DNA from 2 places in the Saccharopolyspora antibiotica genome. Region 1 is predicted to be linked to the other one. Evidence: riboswitches for the same ligand, from Rfam matches in the RefSeq annotation. Region 1 holds a riboswitch; the other holds the start of a gene.
What was found. A riboswitch is a leader RNA that binds a small molecule or an ion and turns the genes downstream of it on or off. The one in region 1 is predicted to bind S-adenosylmethionine.
Positions count from the first base shown of each region.

Region 1 (7,498 bases):
TGGCGGAGGCCTCGCCCGCTCCGGCTCCGCCCGCGCCACCGCCCGACCTGGTGATCAGCGTCGTCGGCGAGGTGACCCGGCCCGGTCTGGTCGAGGTCCCGCCCGGCTCCCGCGTGGCGGACGCGCTGGCGGCGGCGGGCGGACCGCGGACCCCGGACACCGACATCACCGCGCTCAACCTCGCTCGCAGGCTCGCCGACGGTGAGCAGCTCTACGTCGCGGTCCCGGTGCCCCCGGGCGCGGCGGCAGGACCGGCACCGTCGGGACCCGGCGCCACCCCGGGCAAGGTCGATCTCAACACCGCCACGGAGGAGCAGCTCGATGCGCTACCCGGAGTGGGAGCGGTCACGGCCGAGCGGATCGTGCAGTGGCGCGCCCAGCACGGCCGGTTCGGCTCCGTCGACCAGCTGCAGGACGTCGAGGGCATCGGCGAGAAGCGCATGGCACGGCTCCGCGACCTGGTCGGGGTGTGAGAGCGGCGGATCTCGGGCGCGCGGAGCCGCACGACCTGAGGCTGGTGCCCGCGGCCCTCGCCACCTGGGCGGTGACGTTGGCGGGGCTCCTGGGCGGGTCGGTCACGGCGACCGCGATCGCCTGCGGGGCGGCGGTGCTGCTGGCGCCGGTGCTGGCGGCGCGCCGTCGGCCGTGGCGCGACGGATTGGTGGCGGTGCTGATCGTCGCGGGGCTGGCCTCGACCGGAGTGGCGCTGCGGACGCACGCGATCTCCGAGCACCCGCTCCGGATCGCCGCGCAGCACGGCGAGCGGGTGGAGGTGCGCGCGGAGCTCGCGGAGCCGCCGCGTCCGCTGCAGGGCGCCTCCTACGGTGCTCGCCGGGCGCAGGACCGGTCCCTGGTGCGCGTCCGGCTGAGCTCGATCGAGATCGGCGATCGGCGCACGCGGGTCGGCGGCCGGGCGCTGATGCTGGTGCCCACCGACTCGTGGCGGACGTTGATCGCGGGACAACGGGTGGTGGCGAGCGGGCGGGCGGTGCCCCCGCGGGGCGGCGAGCTGCTGGCCGCCGCGATCCAGGTGAACCGTCCGCCGGGGCGGGTCCTCCCGGCGCCCGGCTGGCAGCGCGTCGCGGAAGACCTCCGGGAAGGCCTGCGCACGATCTCCCGGACCGCGCTGGGTCCGGCGGCCGCGGGGTTGCTGCCGGGTCTGGTGGTCGGCGACACCGGGCGGCTGCCGCCGGAGGTGGTGCAGCAGTTCGACACCGCTGGCCTCACGCACCTGATGGCGGTGTCGGGGGCGAATCTCGCGATCGTCTGCGGGGCGGTGCTGCTGCTCCTGCGGCTGGTCGGCGCGGGGCCGGTGCTCTCGGCGGCGGGCGCGGGCGCGGCGATGCTCGGCTTCGTGGTGCTGGCCGGGCCGGAGCCGAGCGTGCTGCGAGCCGCCGTGATGGGTGCGATCGCGCTGCTCGCCCTGGCGCTGGGGCGGGAGCGATCGGTGCTGCCCGCCTTGTCGGCGGCCGTGATCGGCCTGCTGCTGCTGGCACCGGGCCTGGCCACCACGATCGGCTTCGCGCTCTCGGTGGCGGCGACCGCCGGGCTGGTCCTGCTCGCGCCGGGGTGGGCGCGGGCGCTGCACTCCCGCGGCGTCCCGGTGGGGGTCGCGGAGGCGCTCGCGGTGCCCGCCGCGGCGCATCTGGTGACCGCTCCGCTGGTGGCCGCGATCTCCGGGCAGGTCAGCATCGTCGCGGTGCTGGCGAACCTGCTCAGCGGGCCCCTGGTCGCCCCGGCGACCGTGCTCGGCGTGGCGGCGACCGTGCTCGCCCCGGTCTCGGTGCCGCTGGCGACGGCCCTGGTGTGGTTGGCGGGACCGGAGCTGGAGTGGGTGCTGGCGGTGGCGCGGCACGCGGCGGCGGTACCGGGCGCGGCCGTCGACTGGCCCTCGGGCGTGCCCGGCGGGATCGCGCTGGCGGTCCTGTCGGTGACCGCGTTGGTCGTGCTGCGCGGCCGCCTCGCCCGGCTCCTGCTGGCGTGCCTGGTGCTGGTCGTGGTGGTCGTGGTGATCCCGATCCGGCAGCAGATCGCGCCCTGGCCGGTGCCGGGCTGGTCGGTGGTGGCCTGCGACGTCGGGCAGGGCGACGGCCTGGTGCTGGCGACCGGCCGGGAGCGGGAGGCGGTGGTGGTCGACGCGGGCCCGGATCCGGTGCTGATGGCGGATTGCCTGCGCAGGCTGCGGATTCGCAGCGTGCCGCTGGTGCTGCTGACCCACTTGCACGCCGACCACGTCACCGGCCTGCCCGCCGTGCTCTCCGGCAGGCGGGTCGGCGCGATCGCCGTCGGACCGCTGGACCAGCCCGCCTGGGCGGCGCGGGAGGTGCGCGACACCGCCCGCGCGCACGGTGCGCCAGTGCTGCGGCTGAGCGCGGGACAGCGCCTCCGCTGGCCCGGACTGGTGCTCGACGTGCTCGGGCCGCGCGGGCGGCTGGCTCGCAGCACCTCGGCCGAGGACGCCAACGATGCGTCGCTGGTGGTCAAGGCGACCACTCCGGCGGGTCGGGTGCTGCTGACCGGAGACGTGGAGCTGCCGGGGCAGGGAGCGCTGCTCGCGGCCGGAGCCGACCTGCGGGCGGAGGTGCTCAAGGTGCCGCACCACGGCTCCCGCTACACCACGCCCGAACTGCTCGCCGCGGTGCGCCCGAAGCTGGCGGTGATCAGCGTCGGTGCGGGCAACGACTACGGCCACCCGAGCCGGCTGATCCTGAGCGCGCTCATCCGGGCGGGCGCGCGGGTCCAGCGGACCGATCTCGGCGGGGACATCGCGATCGTGCCCGCGGAGCGGGGCAGCGAGGCCGTGGCGCGCGGAGATCCCGTGCGTCCGGACGACTGAGCCGCTGGCTCACGCACCGGGGGCCGCGACGCGGCGCGGCCCCCGGTGGGCGATCACAGGCCGAGGGCCGCGTTCACGGCCTCGGTGCTGGGGGAGACGGTGGCCTTCGGGCCCACCTGGTCCTGCACCGCGTCCAGGGTCTTGAGCCCGTCACCGGTGATCAGCAGCACCGTCTCCTGGTCCGGGTCGATCTTGCCGGCCTCGATGAGCTTCTTCGCCGTCGCGACGGTCACCCCGCCCGCGGTCTCGGCGAAGATGCCCTCGGTGCGGGCCAGCAGCCGGATGCCCTGGACGACCTCCTCGTCGGAGACGTCTTCGATGGCACCCCCGGTCCGGCGCACCGCGTCGAGCACGTACGGGCCGTCGGCGGGCGCGCCGATGGCCAGCGAGCGGGCGATGGTGTCCGGGCGAACCGGCTGCACCACGTCGTGCTCGCTCTTGAACGCGCTGGCGACGGGGGAGCAGCCGGTGGCCTGCGCACCGAAGATCCGGTACGGGCTCTGCTCGACCAGACCGGTCTGCCCGAGCTCGCGGAAGCCCTTGTCCACCTTGGTCAGCTGCGAGCCGGAGGCGATGGGGACGACGATCTGCTCGGGGAGCCGCCAGCCGAGCTGCTCGGCGACCTCGAAGCCGAGGGTCTTGGAACCCTCCGAGTAGTAGGGGCGCACGTTGACGTTGACGAACGCCCAGTCCTCGTGCTCGGCGGCGAGCTCGGTGGCCAGCCGGTTCACGTCGTCGTAGTTGCCGTCGACGGCGAGCAGCGAGCCGTCGTAGACCGCGCTCATCAGGATCTTCGCCCGCTCCAGGTTGGACGGGACGAGCACCACCGAGTCCCAGCCGGCGCGCGCGGCGGCGGCGGCCACCGCGTTCGCGAGGTTGCCGGTGGAGGGGCAGGCCAGCACCTTGAAGCCGAACTCGCGGGCGGCCGCCAGGGCCACCGCGACCACGCGGTCCTTGAAGGAGTGCGTGGGGTTGCCGGTGTCGTCCTTGATCCAGATCCGCTTGACGCCGAGCGCCTTCGCGAGGTTGTCGGCGCGCACCAGCCGGGTACAGCCGGGCTCGGTGTTCGGGTGCTCCTCGACGTTCGTCGGCACGGGCAGCAACCGCTTGTACCGCCAGATCGAGCGCGGCCCCGCCTCGATGTCCTCGCGGCGGATGCGCCCGAAGTCGTAGGCGACCTCCAGCGGCGAGAAGTCCTCCAGCGAGACGAACTCGGGAGCGAGGGGCTGGCGGTGGCCCTCCTCCTTCGACACCAGCTCGACGGCGGGGCCGAGGTCGTAGGTCTTGCCGGTGGGGTTCGGGGCGTGGGCGGCAGCGGTCATCGCGAGGTCCTTTCCTCATCTGTCCCGCGGGCGGGTCGGAGTTGGCACCAATTTCTTCGACTGCCTCGCGGATGCCGCGAAAGGTCGAGATGGTTGCCGGGGCTTCATCGGGCCGTTCCCTCTGCCCCTCTGGATGAGCGTGTTCGGTTGTGGCTGCAACGCTACGGGAGGGCCTCGACTCCTGGCCAGCGCGGTCCCGGCGCCCGGGAACGGAAGGTGGTGTCAGCGGGTCGTGGGACGATGCCCCCATGAGTTCGCCGTCGGTGGTCCTCGATCCGCTGCACCTGATCCTCGGGGACGAGGAACTGCTGGTGGAGCGCGCCTTGTGGGAGGCGGTGGGTGCCGCCCGCGCGGCCGACCCCGAAACCGAGCTGCGCCGCATCAAGGTGAGTGAACTCACCCCGCCGGAACTCGACGAACTGCTCAGCCCCTCGCTCTTCGCGGAGGGTCGAGTGGTGGCCCTGGACGCCGCGCAGGACGCGGGCAAGGAGATCGCCGAAGCGATCCTCGCGCACGCGAAGCGGCCTTCGGAGGGCGTGGTGCTCGTGATCGTGCACACCGGTGGCGGACGCAGCAAGAACGCCAAGGAGCTGCCGGGCGCGCTGCGCAAGCTCAACGCCCGCGTGACCGAGTGCAACAAGATCACCAAGGGGCCCCAGCGGGAGGCCTTCGTCAAGGACGAGGTGCGGCGCGCGGGCGGGCGCATCGACCCCGCCGGGGTGAACGCTCTGATCGAGTCGGTCGGGTTCGACCTGCGCGAGCTGTCGTCGGCGGCGTCGCAGCTGGTCGCCGATGCCGGCGGCCGGATCGACGAGGCCGAGGTGCGGCGCTACCACCGCGGCAGGGCCGAGGTCACCGGGTTCGCCGTCGCCGAGAAGGCGGTCACCGGCGACCGAGCGGGGGCGTTGGAGGCGCTGCGCTGGGCGTTGCAGCTCGGCGTGGCCCACGTGCTCATCGCTGACGCGCTGGCGGACTCGGTGCGCACCATCGGCCGGGTCGCGGCCCACGGCCGGGGCGACCCGTTCCGGCTCGCGGGGGACCTCGGGATGCCCGCGTGGAAGGTGAAGAAGGCCCAGGCGCAGGCCCGGGGCTGGAGCAGCGGCACGGTCGCGGAAGCGCTGCGCGTGGTTGCCGTGCTCAACGCCGAGGTCAAGGGCATGGCCGCCGACGCCGATCACGCGCTGGAACGCACCGTGCTGCGTCTGACCGAGCTGCACGGGTCGCGGAACTGACCCGGCGACCGGCCCCGGGCGCACGAGAACGGGGCCCGCTCCCCGGAGGGAACGGACCCCGTTGTGGCTCGCGTCGGCCGGGTGAACCCGGCCTGGTGCGGCTCAGAGCTCGTTGGCGACCTTGGCCAGCGCCGACTTCTTGTTGGCGGCCTGGTTGGCGTGGATGACGCCCTTGCCGGCGGCCTTGTCCAGCGTGCGCGCGGCGGCGCGCTGCAGCTCCATGGCCTTGTCCTTGTCGCCGGCGGCAGCGGCCTCGCGGAACTTGCGGATGGCGGTCTTGATCGAGGACTTGACCGACTTGTTGCGCAGGCGGTTGCGCTCGTTGGTCTTGATCCGCTTCATCTGGGACTTGATGTTGGCCACTGCTGGCGCCTCTTCCTTCGATCGGATGGTCGTGCCGCGCTCAATCGGCGCTGCCCCACCGGATCCGGTGGCACGCAGCTTTCCTCCCTGGCGGAACGCCGCACGGCACGGTCGACGATCCTAGCAACGCGGCGCCCGGCCTCCCGCGTCGGTCCTGCCTGCGAGGCGGCTCACACGCGGGCTCCCGCCGCTGCTCCGCGGCTTAGGCTTGCGCTTCGTGTTCACCGCATTGGGTTGGCCCGGGTTCGCCGAGCTGTCGCTGGCCGGGGTGTTGTTCCTGTGCTGCGCGGCCTTCCTCGCGGGCGCGGTGGACGCGATCGTCGGCGGTGGCGGACTGATCCAGCTGCCCGCCATGCTGCTGCTGGTCCCCGGTGGCGACCTGATCTACTCGCTGGGCACGAACAAGCTGGCCGCGGTCGCGGGCACCGCTGCCGCGGCGCGGACCTACGCCAAGCGCACGCCCGTGCCGTGGCGCAGCGCGCTGCCGATGGCGGCGGTGGCGTTCCTCGGGGCGCTGGGCGGTGCGATGTTCGCCGCGTCGTTGCCCGAGAGCGTGCTCACCTACGTGGTGCTGCTGGCCCTGGTCGCCGTCGGGATCTACACCTGGCGCAGGCCCGACCTCGGTTCGGTGGCGGCCCCGCGCTTCGGCCCGGTCCAGCAGACCTGGGTGATGGTCGCGGGCGGGGCCGTGATCGGTTTCTACGACGGCATCGCGGGCCCGGGGACCGGATCCTTCCTGGTGTTCCTGCTCGTCGGGCTGGTGGGCTTCGCCTTCGTCGGGGCCTCCGCCACGGCGAAGGTCGTCAACGTGGCCACGAACCTCGGCGCGCTGCTGTTCTTCATCGCCGCCGGCAAGATCCTCTGGGGATTGGCGCTGGTCATGGCCGTCAGCAACGCGAGCGGCAGCGTGCTGGGCGCGGTGCTGGCCTCCAGTCGCGGGTCGGTGTTCGTGCGGAAGGTCTTCCTCACCGTCGTGGTGGCCCTGGTGGCGAGCCTCGGGTGGAAGCTCGCCACCGGGCTCTGACCGGAGTCGACGGGGCGGTGCGGGAAGCGCGTGCGCTGCGGGGGGACGCACCGCGGCCGCCGCGGTTGAGATCGAGAACACCGGCGGGTCGAGGGAATGATCTGGCCGTCGGTGTGGTTGTATGAGTCGGCCGATTTTTGTGTTCGTGTTCGACACGCTCGCGAAAGTTGCGGGCGCGACTCTGTCCTGAGCGCAAGCTGGAGAGTTCGCCGTCTGGACTAGGCCCCGGTGCTCGCGCGGTGCGACGCCGGTTACTCATCAGCTGTGAGGAGACAGAGATGGCACAGGGCACTGTGAAGTGGTTCAACTCGGAGAAGGGCTTCGGCTTCATCTCCCCCGACGGTGGCGGCCCGGACGTCTTCGTCCACTACTCGGCCATCGACGGCAACGGCTTCCGCACCCTGGAAGAGAACCAGGCCGTGACCTTCGAGATCACCCAGGGCCAGAAGGGCCCGCAGGCCAGCGGCGTGCGCCTGGTCTGATCCTGGTGATCAGCGCGTCGGGCCCCGCACCCTCGTGGTGCGGGGCCCGACGTCGTTTCGGCCTCGGCGCGGCCCGGGTACAACGGAACTCGTGGAGGTCCTCAACAGCCGCGTGATCGTCCGGCCGCTCGACCCCGAGCGCTCCTTGCGCTTCTACCGCGACGTGCTCGGGCTCGCGATCGCCCGCGAGTTCCCCGGCGGCACCGTGTTCTTCCTCGGGCAGGGCTTCCTCGAGCTGT
Region 1 is NZ_JBJZOI010000009.1:18,265-25,762, forward strand. It holds gene ACL03H_RS09060 (helix-hairpin-helix domain-containing protein) at 1-473, shown strand, start outside; gene ACL03H_RS09065 (ComEC/Rec2 family competence protein) at 470-2,836, shown strand; gene thrC (threonine synthase) at 2,890-4,158, opposite strand; SAM riboswitch class I at 4,171-4,298, opposite strand; gene holA (DNA polymerase III subunit delta) at 4,407-5,390, shown strand; gene rpsT (30S ribosomal protein S20) at 5,493-5,753, opposite strand; gene ACL03H_RS09085 (TSUP family transporter) at 5,971-6,777, shown strand; gene ACL03H_RS09090 (cold-shock protein) at 7,056-7,259, shown strand; gene ACL03H_RS09095 (VOC family protein) at 7,351-7,498, shown strand, end outside.

Region 2 (7,498 bases), on a different contig from region 1:
ACCACGTGCAGGCCGCCAAGGTCCTGGGGCTCGCTCAGGAGATGGCCGACCGGCTGACGGGTGAGGCCAAGGCCGAGGCCGACGGGATGCTCTCCGAGGCGCGCACCAAGTCCGAGCAGTTGCTCTCGGACGCCCGGTCCAAGTCCGACAGCATGGTGAACGAGGCGCGCACCCGTGCCGAGACCATGCTCAACGACGCCCGGACCCGGGCCGAGACCCTGGAACGGCAGGCCCGGGAGAAGGCCGCCGGTCTGGAGCGCGACGCCCAGCGCAAGCACGCCGAGGTGATGGGCAACATCACCCAGGAGAAGAACGCGCTGGAGAAGAAGATCGACACCTTGCGCACGTTCGAGCGCGAGTACCGCACCAGGCTCCAGACCTACCTGGAGTCGCAGCTGCGCGAGCTGCAGGACCGGGGCTCGGCGGCACCCGCCGAGAGCGGCAGCCGCGCTGCCTCGCAGCAGAACACCTACAGCTTCGGAGCACGCGCCGCCGAAGCCGGCTGAGCGGTCGGTCGACCGCGACCACCGGCCTCGGGACCGCCGAGCGGCAGGGGTGCCGTCGGCGGTCTGGTGAGCAGGGGACAAGGGGGTCCCCGCTCGGTGCGGTGAATGGAGTGTTCGGTTGTTGTTGGTCGTGCTGTTCCTGGTCTTGGCGGCTGGCGGGGTGCTGGTCACGTCGGTGCTGATCGACCGACCCGAGTGGTCCTGGTTGTCGGTGCTGCTCAGCGTGCTGGCCGCGGCTCTGCTCGTGGTGGAGCGGTTCCGGCGGCGACGGGAAGCGAGCTCGTCGTCGCCGGGGTCCTCGCCCGAGGGGGAAGCAGGGCGGGAACCGGGGGAAGCGGCCGACGACGAAGCCGACGATCGTGAACCTGACGAGGAGGACACCGACGCGGCGGACGCGCTGCTGGTGTCCGACTCGGAGGACGAGGTCGTGGTGGTCGACGAACGCCCCCGCTACCACCTGGCAGGCTGCGGCTGGCTGGGGGAGCGGGCGGTGGAAGGCCTGCCGGTGCGCGAAGCCCGCGAGCTGGGCTTCACCGCCTGCGCGCGGTGCGCCCCGGACGCGGTGCTGGCCGAGAAGGCGCGCGCGGTGCGCTGAGCCGGTGGCCGCGAAAAACGGGTGGCGGTGCGAAGCTATGCTGGATGCGGGCTGGTCGCGGGGAGCGACCGGTCCGCATCGGCGTTGATCCGGCCATCACCGGGGAGCCTCCGGAAGAACGGGCCACGGCCCCAGTAGAACCGGACGGGTTCGGCCCGTGACAGCCGAGAACGAGGGGTCGCCGTCGGTGCGCGGTGGCAAGCGGGGTGGTACCGCGGGACGCGGGCGGTCGCAGGGTTCGGCCGCGCGTCGTGTCGTCCCCGCGTGGGCGGCGAGAGCGCTGCCCGTGCGGCTGACGACGACACACCGGCGAGGAGCACACCCGCGATGGCTTATCCGAAGGTCCGATTCGGCGGAACCGCCGACAACCCCGACCGGGACCCGCAGCACGAGCGCGGCGTGGCCGCGCAGCCCTCCTTCCCGCGGATCGAGCGGGAGGTCCTCGACTTCTGGTCCGGCGACAAGATCTTCCAGGAGAGCGTGCAGGCGCGGGAAGCCGGCCGGAACGGCGCGAACGAGTTCGTCTTCTACGACGGCCCGCCCTTCGCCAACGGCCTGCCGCACTACGGGCACCTGCTCACCGGGTACGTCAAGGACGCGGTGCCGCGCTACCAGACCATGCGCGGTCGGCGGGTCGAACGCCGCTTCGGTTGGGACTGCCACGGCCTGCCCGCCGAGGTGCAGGCGGAGAAGCAGCTCGGCATCACCTCGAAGTCCGAGATCGAGGCGATGGGCGTCGGCGAGTTCAACGAGGCCTGCCGCGCCTCCGTGCTGCGCTACACGCGGGAGTGGGAGGACTACGTCACCCGCCAGGCCCGCTGGGTGGACTTCGACAACGACTACAAGACGCTCGACATGGACTACATGGAGAGCGTCATGTGGGCGTTCAAGACCCTGTGGGACAAGGGGCTGATCTACGAGGGCTTCAAGGTGCTCTGGTACTGCTGGCGCTGCGAGACGCCGCTGTCCAACACCGAGACGCGCATGGACGACACCTACCGCCAGCGGCAGGACCCGGCGGTGACCGTGGGCCTGCGGCTCGCCGCGCCCGGCAAGGTCTTCGACGGCGCGCTGGCGCTGGTGTGGACGACGACTCCGTGGACGCTGCCGTCGAACCTCGCGGCCGCCGTGCACCCCGAGGTGGACTACGCGCTGGTCGAACCCGGCCAGGGCGGCGAGCGCTACGTCCTCGCCGAGGCCCGGCTGGGCGCGTACGCGCGGGAGCTCGGTGAGGACGTCGCCGACCGCGTCGTCGCCCGGTTCACCGGTGCCGAGCTCGTCGGCACGAGCTACCGGCCGCCGTTCGACTTTTTCGCGGGGCGCACGAACGCCCACCAGGTGCTGCCCGCCGACTACGTCACCACCGACGACGGCACCGGGGTCGTGCACATCGCTCCGGCCTTCGGCGAGGAGGACAAGCTCGTCACCGACGCGCACGGCATCGAGCCGGTCGTCCCGGTGGACGCGCGCGGCCGGTTCACCGCCGAGGTCGCTCCGTACGAGGGGCTGCAGGTCTTCGAGGCGAACAAGCCGATCATCCGGGACCTCAAGGAAGCCGGGCTGCTGCTGCGGCACGAGACCTACGACCACCCGTACCCGCACTGCTGGCGCTGCGACAACGCGCTGATCCAGCGCGCCCTGTCGTCCTGGTTCGTGGCCGTCACCCAGTTCCGGGACCGCATGGTCGAGCTGAACCAGCAGATCAACTGGGTGCCCGGGCACATCCGGGACGGCCAGTTCGGCAAGTGGCTGTCGAACGCCCGCGACTGGAACATCTCCCGGAACCGGTACTGGGGCTCGCCGATCCCGGTGTGGACCTCCGACGATCCCGCCCACCCGCGCACCGACGTGTACGGCTCGCTGGAGGAGCTGGAGCGCGACTTCGGGGTGCGGCCCACCGACCTGCACCGCCCGAACATCGACGAGCTGACCCGCCCCAACCCGGACGACCCGACCGGCCGGTCCACGATGCGGCGGGTGCCGGAGGTGCTGGACTGCTGGTTCGAGTCCGGGGCGATGCCGTTCGCCCAGGTCCACTACCCGTTCGAGAACGCCGACTGGTTCGAGCACCACTACCCGGGCGACTTCATCGTCGAGTACAACGGCCAGTCCCGCGGCTGGTTCTACCTGCTGCACGTGCTGGCGACCGCGCTGTTCGACCGGCCGGCGTTCTCCAACGTCGTCGCGCACGGCATCGTGCTCGGCGACGACGGCATGAAGATGTCGAAGTCGAAGAACAACTACCCGGACGTCAACGAGGTCTTCGACCGCGACGGCTCGGACGCGATGCGCTGGTTCCTGATGGCCAGCCCGATCCTGCGCGGCGGGGACCTCGTGGTCACCGAGCGCGGCATCCGGGACGCGGTTCGCCAGGCCGTCCTGCCGCTGTGGAACTCCTGGTACTTCCTGGCGCTGTACGCCAACGCCGAGGGCGTCGAAGGCCGGTTCCGGGTGGACAGCCAGCACGTGCTGGACCGCTACGTGCTGGCCAAGACCCACGAACTCGTCGGCGACGTGCAGGCAGCGATGGACGTCTTCGACCCCGCCGGGGCCTGCGCCAGCGTCCGGGACTTCCTGGAGGTGCTGACCAACTGGTACGTGCGCCGCTCCCGGGACCGGTTCTGGGCCGGGGACGCCGACGCCATCGACACCCTGCACACCGTGCTGGAGGTGACCAGCCGGGTGGTGGCGCCGTTGCTGCCGCTGACCGCCGAGGCGGTGTGGCGCGGGCTCACCGGCGGCCGCTCGGTGCACCTGACCGACTGGCCGCTGGTCGACGAGCTGCCCGCCGACGCGGCGCTGGTCTCGGCGATGGACCGGGTGCGCCAGGTGTGCTCCTCGGCGCTGGCGCTGCGCAAGGCCAACACGCTGCGGGTGCGGCTGCCGCTGGCGAAGCTCGTCGTGGCCGTGCCGGAGTCGGAAGCGCTGCGGTCGTTCGCGGACCTGGTGCGCGAGGAGGTCAACGTCAAGGAGGTCGAGCTGACCTCCGACGTGGCCGCCCACGGCCGGTTCGAGATCGCCGTGAACGCCCGCGCTGCCGGACCCCGGCTCGGCAAGGACGTGCAGCGGGTGATCAAGGCCGTGAAGTCCGGCGACTGGACCCGGACCCCGGCCGGTGCCGTCGTCGCCGGTGGCATCGAGTTGCAGGAGGGCGAGTTCACCGAGCGCCTGGTCTCCACCGACACCGGGGCGGCCGCGGCGCTGCCCGGCGGCACCGGGCTCGTGGTGCTGGACTGCGAGGTCACCCCGGAGCTGGCCGCCGAGGGCGTCGCCCGGGACGTGGTGCGGGTCGTGCAGCAGGCCCGCCGGGACGCCGGTTTCGAGGTCTCGGACCGGATCCGGGTGGAGCTCTCCGCCCCGGCGGAGGTGCTGGCCGCCGTCGACGCGCACCGCGCGTTCATCGCCGGTGAGACCCTCGCCGACGCCGTGGCGGCGGGCGAGGCCGAAGGCGGTTCCGAGGGCAGCGTCGGGGACGGCGTGGCCGTGTCGGTCGCCGTCACCCGCGTCTGATCGTCGCGTCCGGGCGGGCTCCTCGCGGGCCCGCCCGGACGGGCGTGGCGCGCCTCCCACTTCGCGGACGGGGTGTTGCGCGCGGCGGAGTCGATCCCTAGTGTTCTCCGGCGAAGGTCATGAGTGCCAGCGGGAAACCCCGGTTTGCTGGCCGGCAACCCTCCTACCGCGGTGGGGTGCCCCGGGTGAGGACCTGGCCGATCGCGCAGGGCGATCGGCAAGCGCGGGCCCCGAACGCTCCGGGCCCGGGAGGCCTGAGGAGGCATCGTGTCGTCAGCCGTCCGCTCCGCCACCGGTGAGCGCACCCCCACCCCCGCCTGGTCCCTCGTGGACTCCGTCCCGGTGGTGCCCGCGGTGGTCGGCTCCCAGCTGCGGGTTCCGCTGGTCACCGGCCGGTCCGTCGAGTACGCGAACCTCGACCACGGAGCCAGCGCGCCCTGCCTGAACGCGGTGCGCGACGCCGTGAACGAGCTGCTGCCCTGGTACGCCAGCGTGCACCGGGGCGCCGGTTTCGCCTCGCAGGTCTGCACCCGCGTCTACGAAGGGGCGCGGGACGTCCTGCGCCGGTTCGTCGGCGCTCGCCGCACCGACTCGGTGATCTTCACGCGGAACACCACCGACGCGCTGAACCTGCTGGCCGCCGCGCTGCCCGCGGAGACCTCGGTGGTCGTCTTCGACACCGAGCACCACGCCGCGCTGCTGCCCTGGGGCGGGACCCGGGTGCGCCACCTCGGCATCCCGGCCAGCCCGGAGGAGGCCGTGCGGCTGCTGGACGACGCGCTCGCCGCCTGTCCCGAGGGGCCGAAGCTCGCGGTGCTCACCGGTGCCTCCAACGTCACCGGTGAGGTGTGGCCGGTCGCCGAGCTCGCCCGCGTCGCCCGCTCGCACGGGGCGCGCACGGTCCTCGACGCCGCGCAGCTCGCCCCGCACCGCCCGGTGCGGATCGCCGACCTCGGCGTGGACCACGCGGTGCTGTCCGGGCACAAGCTCTACGCGCCCTTCGGTGCGGGCGCCCTCATCGGCCGCGACGACTGGCTGGAGCAGGCCCCGCCGTACCTGGCGGGCGGCGGGGCGACCCGCTCGGTCCCCGACACCGGGGAGATCGACTGGACCAGCGGGCCGGAGCGGCACGAGGGCGGTTCCCCGAACACCGTCGGCGTGCACGCGCTCGCCACCGCCTGCGAAGCGCTGGCCGAGCACGCCGAGGCGATCGCCGGGCACGAGGACCAGCTGCTGCGCAGGCTGCGGAGCGGGCTCGCCGAGGTGCCCGGGCTGCGGGAGCTCAGCCTGTTCGGCCCCGAGCACGACCGGGTCGGCGTGGTGAGCTTCACCATCGACGGGCAGGACCCGGGGCTGCTGGCCGCCGCGCTGTCCGCCGAGCACGGCATCGGCGTGCGGGACGGGTTGTTCTGCGCGCACCGCGCGGTGCGCCACCTGCTCACCGGTTCGGGCCAGCAGCGGGCCGTGCGGATCAGCCTCGGGCTCGGCACGACCGTCGAGCACGTGGATCGCCTCGTCACCGCGCTCCGGTCCCTCGTGGCCCGCGGACCGCGGTGGCGCTACGAACAGCAGGACGGGCGCTGGGTGCCCGCGGACGACCCCAGGGAGTTCCCGACCGGCCTGGCGTGAGCCGTCGAGCCGGGGTCGGGGAGAATGGGACGGGTGAACACCGACTCCGAGCATCCAGGATCGAACCCCGCCGCGGGGGAGGGCGCTTCCCGCGAGCCGGAACCGCGCGCCCCGGAAACGGCGGCCGAGGGAGCCGAGCAGGCGGGCGGAGCCGAGGCGGTCGCCTCGTCCCGGGCCCCCCGCGCGTTGCTGGTGCTGTTGTTCGGGGTCGCCGCGCTGCTGCTCGCCGCCGACGTGGTCACCAAGATCGCGGCGGTGGCGGCGCTGGAGGGCCGACCGGCCGTGGAGCTGCTGGGCGGTTCGGTCTACCTGGTGCTGGTGCGCAACCCCGGGGCCGCGTTCTCGCTGGCCACCGGCATGACCTGGCTGCTGGCGCTGCTGGCGATCGCGGTGGTCGGGGCGATCGTGTGGCTGGCGCCGAAGCTGCGCTCGACCGGCTGGGCCATCGGGCTCGGGCTGGTGCTCGGCGGCGCCTGCGGCAACTTGGTGGACCGGCTGTTCCGCGCTCCCGGGCCGCTGCGGGGGCACGTGGTGGACTTCGTCTCGCTGTTCGCACCGGACGGCAGCGTGTGGCCGGTGTTCAACGTCGCCGACTCGGCCATCGTGTGCGGTGGCATCCTCGTGGTGGTCTTGTCGCTGCTCGGCCGCGACTACGACGGCACCTTGCACGTCCGGGCGAAGCGCGGGGGCCGCTCATGAGCGAGGCGCGGATGCTCCCCGTCCCCGACGGCCTGGAGGGGATGCGGGTCGACGCGGGGCTGGCGAAGCTGCTCGGGCTCTCCCGCAACGCCGTCGCCGGGATCGCCGAATCCGGCGAGGTGCTGCTCGACGGGGCCCCGGTCGGCAAGTCCGACCGGCTCGTCGCGGGCGGGTTGCTGGAAGTCGTGCTGCCCGACGCGCGCCCCGGGCCCGAGGTCGTCGCCGTGCCCGTCGAGGGCCTGCGGATCCTGCACCAGGACGACGACATCGTGGTGGTCGACAAACCGATCGGCGTGGCCGTGCACCCCAGCCCCGGCTGGGAGGGGCCAACCGTCGTCGGCGGGCTCGCCGCCGCCGGGGTGCGGATCGCGACCTCCGGAGCCGCCGAGCGCCAAGGCGTCGTGCACCGGCTGGACGCGGGCACCACCGGCGTCATGGTGGCAGCCAAGAGCGAGCACGCCTACACGGTGCTCAAGCGCGCCTTCAAGGAGCGCACCGTGGAGAAGCGCTATCACGCGCTGGTGCAGGGCCACCCCGATCCGAGCAGCGGCACCATCGA
Region 2 is NZ_JBJZOI010000018.1:136,907-144,404, forward strand. It holds gene wag31 (DivIVA-like cell division protein Wag31) at 1-506, shown strand, start outside; gene ACL03H_RS16680 (hypothetical protein) at 625-1,101, shown strand; gene ileS (isoleucine--tRNA ligase) at 1,429-4,611, shown strand; SAM riboswitch class IV at 4,727-4,841, shown strand; gene ACL03H_RS16690 (aminotransferase class V-fold PLP-dependent enzyme) at 4,879-6,240, shown strand; gene lspA (signal peptidase II) at 6,265-6,939, shown strand; gene ACL03H_RS16700 (RluA family pseudouridine synthase) at 6,951-7,498, shown strand, end outside.
Region 2: it holds a riboswitch for S-adenosylmethionine, as region 1 does, so the genes downstream of both, ACL03H_RS16690 (aminotransferase class V-fold PLP-dependent enzyme) here and thrC (threonine synthase) in region 1, are expected to answer to the same signal.